Prochlorococcus marinus str. MIT 9312: one gene and its partner. The protein of the gene in region 1 binds, or shares a complex with, the protein of each later gene. Links are inferred from orthologs where the notes say so. Each region holds a gene or a part of one and is shown in the gene's direction. Other genes may lie near its edges. The genes, in order: hisF and hisH.

What was found.
Region 2: the proteins of hisF (region 1) and hisH are in contact, whole or in part, in a crystal structure (PDB 6RU0), measured with the Thermotoga maritima proteins. The link is inferred for Prochlorococcus marinus str. MIT 9312 from one-to-one orthologs. Residues at the interface, in WP_004080486.1 of Thermotoga maritima: Met1, Leu2, Ala3, Arg5, Ser40, Glu41, Asp45, Glu46, Ala70, Glu71, Ile73, Asp74, Ile75, Pro76, Phe77, Asp98, Lys99, Ser122, Gln123, Glu161, Thr195, Leu196, Asn247, Arg249, Glu251; in WP_004080484.1 of Thermotoga maritima: Asn15, Arg18, Arg22, Arg117, Leu118, Pro119, His120, Met121, Gly122, Trp123, Asn124, Asn134, Gly135, Tyr136, Tyr138, Val140, Tyr158, Glu180, Lys181, Ser182, Ser183, Lys184, Ile185.

The regions. Positions count from the first base shown.
Region 1 is NC_007577.1:403,961-407,274, forward strand. Bases 58-3,035 are described here. They hold hisF (imidazole glycerol phosphate synthase subunit HisF), read left to right. Parts: upstream 58-1,150; coding sequence 1,151-1,921; downstream 1,922-3,035. Other genes in these bases: chlG (chlorophyll synthase ChlG), read right to left, coding at 58-858; PMT9312_RS02205 (cytochrome b6f subunit PetP), read right to left, coding at 867-1,091; ubiE (bifunctional demethylmenaquinone methyltransferase/2-methoxy-6-polyprenyl-1,4-benzoquinol methylase UbiE), read left to right, coding at 1,962-2,663; PMT9312_RS02220 (DUF721 domain-containing protein), read right to left, coding at 2,676-3,035. Also shown: more of chlG, read right to left, coding at 1-57; more of PMT9312_RS02220, read right to left, coding at 3,036-3,134; PMT9312_RS02225 (biotin--[acetyl-CoA-carboxylase] ligase), read left to right, coding at 3,234-3,314.
Region 2 is NC_007577.1:977,702-980,821, reverse strand. What follows is about bases 87-2,870. They hold hisH (imidazole glycerol phosphate synthase subunit HisH), read left to right. Parts: upstream 87-1,061; coding sequence 1,062-1,679; downstream 1,680-2,870. Other genes in these bases: PMT9312_RS05495 (RNA methyltransferase), read left to right, coding at 2,827-2,870; PMT9312_RS05500 (c-type cytochrome), read left to right, coding at 2,444-2,830; petG (cytochrome b6-f complex subunit V), read right to left, coding at 2,269-2,388; rsmD (16S rRNA (guanine(966)-N(2))-methyltransferase RsmD), read left to right, coding at 1,693-2,292; trxA (thioredoxin), read left to right, coding at 732-1,055. Outside these bases: more of PMT9312_RS05525, read left to right, coding at 1-86; more of PMT9312_RS05495, read left to right, coding at 2,871-3,120. UniProt on the Escherichia coli protein: IGPS catalyzes the conversion of PRFAR and glutamine to IGP, AICAR and glutamate. The HisH subunit catalyzes the hydrolysis of glutamine to glutamate and ammonia as part of the synthesis of IGP and AICAR.

The DNA.
Region 1 (3,314 bases):
ATCAAACTTTAGAGGATCTCTTAGTAACCACATATCTTGGAATGTAATTTGTGGAATTACCAATAAAACCAAAATTACAGAGGCTAAATGTTGACCAATAATGACTAATACAACCACCATTGCTAATTGAAAAATGTCAATTAGTCCTGCACTTATCCTACTTGCATTTTTAATTCCAAATACTACTGGTAGAGAATTTAAGCCTAGCTTTGAGTCTCCTTCAACACTTTTGAAATCATTAATCACAGCAATTCCAAGTCCTGAGAGACTATATGCAAGTGTTAGTAACGCCGTTACGATAGTTAATTTACCAAACAAGGCTTGTCCTGCCCACCAAGGTAAAGCTATATAAGATGCTCCTAATGCATAATTTCCAAGCCAACCATTCTGTTTTAATTTGAGTGGTGGAGCAGAATATATATAACTAACAAAGGAACCTCCTAATGCCAAAAGTAAGACGGAGGGGAAGCTGTGCTTAGCATATAAATCTAATAGAAAAGCAACTATTAAACCCGCTATAAGTAATACCCAGATTTGTATTTTTACATCTTTAATTGAAATTTTCCCAGAAGGAATTGGTCTATTTGGTTCATTAATTGCATCAATTTCTTTATCAAAAAAATCATTTATGGTTTGGGTATAACCAGCCAGAAGTGGTCCACTCATCAACATACATGCTAATGAAGCTAGAACATTACTAAATGTCCATTCAAAATTCCCACTTGCAGCTGCTCCACAAATAACTCCCCATATCAAAGGGATCCATGTGATTGGCTTCATTAACTGTATACGGAGTTTCCATATACTTGATGTTTCAGAGGCACCCTTAATTCCTAATAGTTGTTTTGGATCATTCACTATACTCTTTAACCTTTCTCAATTTCTTCTGGGAAAAACCAATTTTGCTCACCATTCTGAAATTTTGCGGTGATTCCAATACTTCTGCCGTCTGTCATTTTATAGCCTGTTATTACGGCTTTAGGATTCGAGGATATTTGATCGATTAATTTAGCTGGTAGTCTATCTTTTACTTTGTTAATGTTAATTTTGATTTTACTACCGATTTTGGGTAATAATTTTGTTTCAGCCATAAGAGGTAAAATGGAAGCTATTATGCAAGATTAACAGCATTTGGACAATTTTTACTAAAATGGTAGCTCTTCGTTTAATTCCTTGTTTAGATGTCGCTCATGGCAGAGTGGTTAAAGGTGTAAATTTTGTTAACTTGAGAGACTCAGGCGATCCTGTTGAATTGGCTTGTAGGTATTCTGATGAGGGCGCAGATGAATTAGTATTCTTAGATATTAGAGCTAGTGTAGAAAATAGAAATACATTAGTTGACCTTGTCTCTAGGACCGCAAAATCAGTAAAAATCCCATTTACAGTAGGTGGAGGAATAGATTCTGTTTCTTCAATTAATGATCTTTTAAGAGCTGGAGCGGACAAAGTGAGTTTGAATTCTTCTGCTGTTAGAAATCCAGATTTAATTTCTAAAAGTTCTAGAGAATTTGGTAATCAATGTATCGTGATAGCAATTGATGCTAAAAGAAAAGTGAATAAAACTGATGAATGGGAGGTATATGTAAAAGGGGGTAGAGAAAATACTGGAATAGATGTATTAAGTTGGGCAAAGAAAGTTGAGGAGTTAGGCGCAGGGGAAATTTTGCTTACTTCAATGGATGGTGATGGCACGCAGAATGGATATGATTTACATCTGACTGAATCTGTTGCCAATATTGTTAATATTCCAGTGATTGCTTCTGGAGGAGCAGGTTGTTTAGAAGATATCTATGATGTTTTCAATGAAGGCAGGGCATCTGCCGCACTTTTAGCATCATTACTTCATGATAAGAAACTTTCTTTAAGAGAAATAAAGACTTTCCTCCTCGAAAGAAAACTTCCAATTAGACCATATGAATAAAAAATTTAATACCAAAAAGAAATAAGTTAAAAATTTAAAAATGAAATTCACAAAAACTATCGAAGTCAAAAATATATTTAATAAAATTTCTTATAAATATGACTTTTTAAATAATCTATTAAGTTTTGGGCTGCACAGATTATGGAAAAGGAAATTAGTTGATTTATTGGAACCTTTAAATGGTGAAGATTGGGCAGATTTATGCTGTGGAACTGGAGATTTAGCATTCTTAATTTCTGAGAGAGTTAGTCCAAGGGGTTCAATTACTGGGATTGACAGTGCAGAGGATATCTTAAATATTGCAAAAAAAAAATCAGAGCTAAAAAAAAATAAATTTATTAAGTGGGAAATTAAAGATGTATTAGAAATTAATGATTATTCAAAAAATTTTGATGGAATTTGCATGTCATATGGACTTAGAAACTTGAATAATGTTGAAGGAGGAATAAAAAAAGTTTTTGATCTTTTGAAGGATAAGGGAAGGGCAGGATTTTTGGATTTTAATCACTCAACAAGAAATTCTTTATCCAATATTTTTCAGAAAATTTATTTGAGATTAATTGTAGTAACCATTTCGCGGCTTTTTAATTTAGGTCCTGAGTACGCATATATTGAAAAAAGTATTAGTAATTTTCCAAAGAAAAATGTGCTTATAAATATTGCTAAGGAAGTTGGATTTAAAAAAGCTGAATATAGGACTATTTTGGGGGGGCAAATGGGGATACTAATTTTAACTAAATAAAGAATTTAGTTTTTAATTATTTTTTCTCCAACAAAAAGAACACTTTCCCCATCTTTTGATTTCGCCCTCAGGAGTAGGGGAATTACAAAGAGTACAAATGCACATATTATTTTGATTGATTCTGCTTGGATGCTTTGCCCAAACTATCTTTGCATTAGTAGCTTTGATATTTTTATTTTTAATTTCATAATTTTGTATTATTTTTATTTCATTCAAAGTTATTCCAATTTTCTCAATTCTCTCTTTTAATTTATGCTTGTTATAGATTAAAGCTTGGCGCCACTGTGGATGATTTACTGCAATAGTAAGTATTTTTTTTTCAATATTTAATGGTTTACATTCTTGAAATAGTTCTAAGCCGATTAAGTTCTTCCAGTTTGCGTTGATTTTAGTGAGTTTATCTAAGTCTCCGCAGGATTTTTTGAAATTATCAAGACAATTTTTTAATGGATGTGGATTCCTTCTATTCACTATTGGCAAATACTTTTTGTCCAATTTGTAATATTTACTTATTAAGACTAAAGTTAATCTAATCTTTAAAAAGATGCTCGTTGTTTTAATAAAGAATTTGTGAAATTTATTGGACCTGCAGCTAAGACAGTTTTTTATTTAAAAAAAATTCAGGGTCAATATCCAACTTGGACACTTCAT
Region 2 (3,120 bases), 570 kb from region 1 along the record:
GTACTTCAAGAGGGGTACTAGGAATTGGAATCCCACAAGCAACTGCAATTGCTGATTGTAGTTCGGCAAGAGATGATTATTTTAAAGAAAGTGGTCATTATATTCCTATTATCGGAGATGGAGGAATTGTAACAGGCGGAGATATTTGTAAATGTTTAGCTTGTGGTGCAGATGCTGTAATGATTGGCTCACCAATAGCTAAATCCTCAAATGCTCCAGGTAAAGGATTTCACTGGGGTATGGCTACTCCAAGTCCAATATTGCCAAGAGGGACAAGAATTGAAGTTGGTTCGACAGGTTCCTTAGAAAGGATAATTAAAGGCCCTGCTTTGCTTGATGATGGTACACATAATTTATTAGGAGCTATTAGAACATCAATGAGTACTCTTGGGGCTAAAAATATTAAAGAAATGCAGGAGGTTGAAATAGTTATTGCACCATCTCTTCTTACGGAGGGTAAGGTTTATCAAAAAGCTCAGCAGCTTGGGATGGGTAAATAGTTTATTTAGAGCAAAATTATAAAAATAAGTATATATAATATTTAAATTGAACAATTTTCTCTTTAGGAGTTATTATTAAAAAATGGGGGAAACCCCATACTCCTCACACACTAAATCGCCCGATTATTCGGGCTTTTTTTAGATATTTTGTTACTTATATTATTTTATCTGTAATGAAATCATCACTTAAAAGAATAGCTTGCTAAATTTTCTAAAAGGAATACTTAAATTATGTCATCAGCTCCAGCCGTAACTGATTCTTCATTTGACAAGGATGTACTGCAAAGTGATCTACCAGTATTGGTTGATTTTTGGGCGCCATGGTGCGGTCCATGTAGGATGGTAGCACCAGTTGTAGAAGAAATCTCGAAAGACTTTGAAGGGAAAATTAAAGTTTTTAAATTAAATACAGATGAAAACCCAAATGTTGCGAGTCAATATGGAATTAGAAGTATTCCAACATTAATGATCTTTAAAGGAGGTCAGAAAGTTGATACTGTGGTTGGAGCCGTACCAAAAGCAACTCTTTCGAGCACTTTAACTAAGCATCTATAAATAGCTTTGCATAAAATTGGACTTATAGACTATGGAATGGGTAATATTCATTCAGTAACAAAATCTCTAGAAAGTCTTGGAGAAGAAATAATTTTAATTAAAAACTTTAGTGAATCAAAAGCTTGTAAGGCGATAATACTTCCTGGAGTTGGAGCATTTGATCCTGCGATGATTAATCTTATAAATACTGATTTGATAATTGATTTGAAAAATTGGATTAATAGTGGTAAGTCTTTTTTAGGAATTTGTTTAGGTCTTCAACTTCTTTTTGAATCTAGTGATGAAGGAAAAGTTCAAGGACTAGGTATTTTAAAGGGCAAAATTCAAAAAATACCCAATATAGTTAATCAAAGAATCCCCCACATGGGTTGGTGCGAACTTCTACCTACAAAAACAAATACTTTATTAGAACTAGAGGAATTAAATAATTGGGTCTATTTTGTCCATTCCTATCATGCAATCCCAGATGACTTCAGTATTATTGCAGCTCAGGTTAATTATGGTTCTGAAAAATTAACAGCTATGATTGAAAATGATAATTTATTAGCTTGTCAATTTCATCCTGAGAAATCTGGTAAAACTGGAGAAAAACTTTTGAGAAGATGGCTTAGTAATATTCAATAACTGATAATTACTGATGAAGACAAATTTAAGATTAATAGGTGGTAAAAAACTCCAAAGTCCAAATAATATTTATACAAGACCTACAACTTTGAGAGTTAGAGAGGCTATATTTAATATATTGAATAACAGAGTTGAAAATAGTAACTGGTTAGATTTATTTAGTGGAACAGGAGCCATATCATGTGAAGCATATAATCACGGGGCAAGAAAAATTATTGCTATTGAGAAAAACAAAAACAACTCAAAAATTTGCTTAAAAAATTTACTTTCGTTGCAAGATATAGATAATAGAAAAAATGATATTGATGTTATTTGTAAAGACGTTTTGAGCTGGACAAAACCAGATTATGAGAGAAAGTTATCATCTAAAATTGTAGATTTAAATAAATTAAAATTTGATTTTGTTTATATAGACCCTCCATATAATGTAAAATTCCATGAATTAGTTTTAAATCAAATATTCAATTGTGATTTTTTAAAAAATGATTCAATAGTTATTTGTGAACATTCTCCAGACTTGGATATTAAAAAAAGTACTTTATGGGAAACTATAGATGTGAGAGACTATGGGCAATCAAGATTAACATTTTTAATCAATGTCCAACATACCTGAACCTCTTCTGTATTGATTCCAAGCACTTACGAATAATCCAAGAAGAGTTATTGGAACTAACCCTAAAACAATTCCACATAGAAGAGGCTCGATCATTTTTTTGCCTTTTTTGAATTTCTTACTAACAATTTTTACATAGAGACTATTTTTTGTGTCAACATCTTCATCATCTGCAGCAGAAAGAGACATTAAAAGAGAATTTTTCAAAAAGTTTTTTATTGTTTTTATAGTTTCATTGTTATGTTTTTCAATATTTTTCTTAAATAATCATGAAAATAATAAATATATTATTGATACTCTTGAGCTTAATGGATCTGCTAAGGAAGGAGATGCTCTTTTTAAGATAAATTGTGTTGGATGTCATGGAATTACAGCAAGAGGATTAGTGGGGCCAGACTTGCATTCAATAACTCAACGATTGAATGATAAAGAGATAATAAAACAAGTTACTGGTGGGCTTACTCCTCCCATGCCAAGTTTTGAAATTGATCCTGTAAATATGTCCAATTTGTTAAAATATCTACATAGCCTTGAATGATTTTGGGGAAAAATTTTTCTAATTTAAAAGTAATATTAGTTGAACCAAACGGCCCTTTAAATGTTGGGAGTGTAGCAAGGTTATGCTCCAATTTTGAAGTCGATGAATTAAGAATTGTTTCTCCAAAATGCGATATATTCTCTTTAAAAGCAAAAAAAATGGCCCTTAAAGGTCAAAAATATCTTGATCATTGCAAAATTTTCGATAATTTAGAAAATGCAATTTTTGATTGTGATTTAGTTATCGCATCTTGTGGCAGGATAGATGTTAGTAAAGATTCAGTCTTTGAA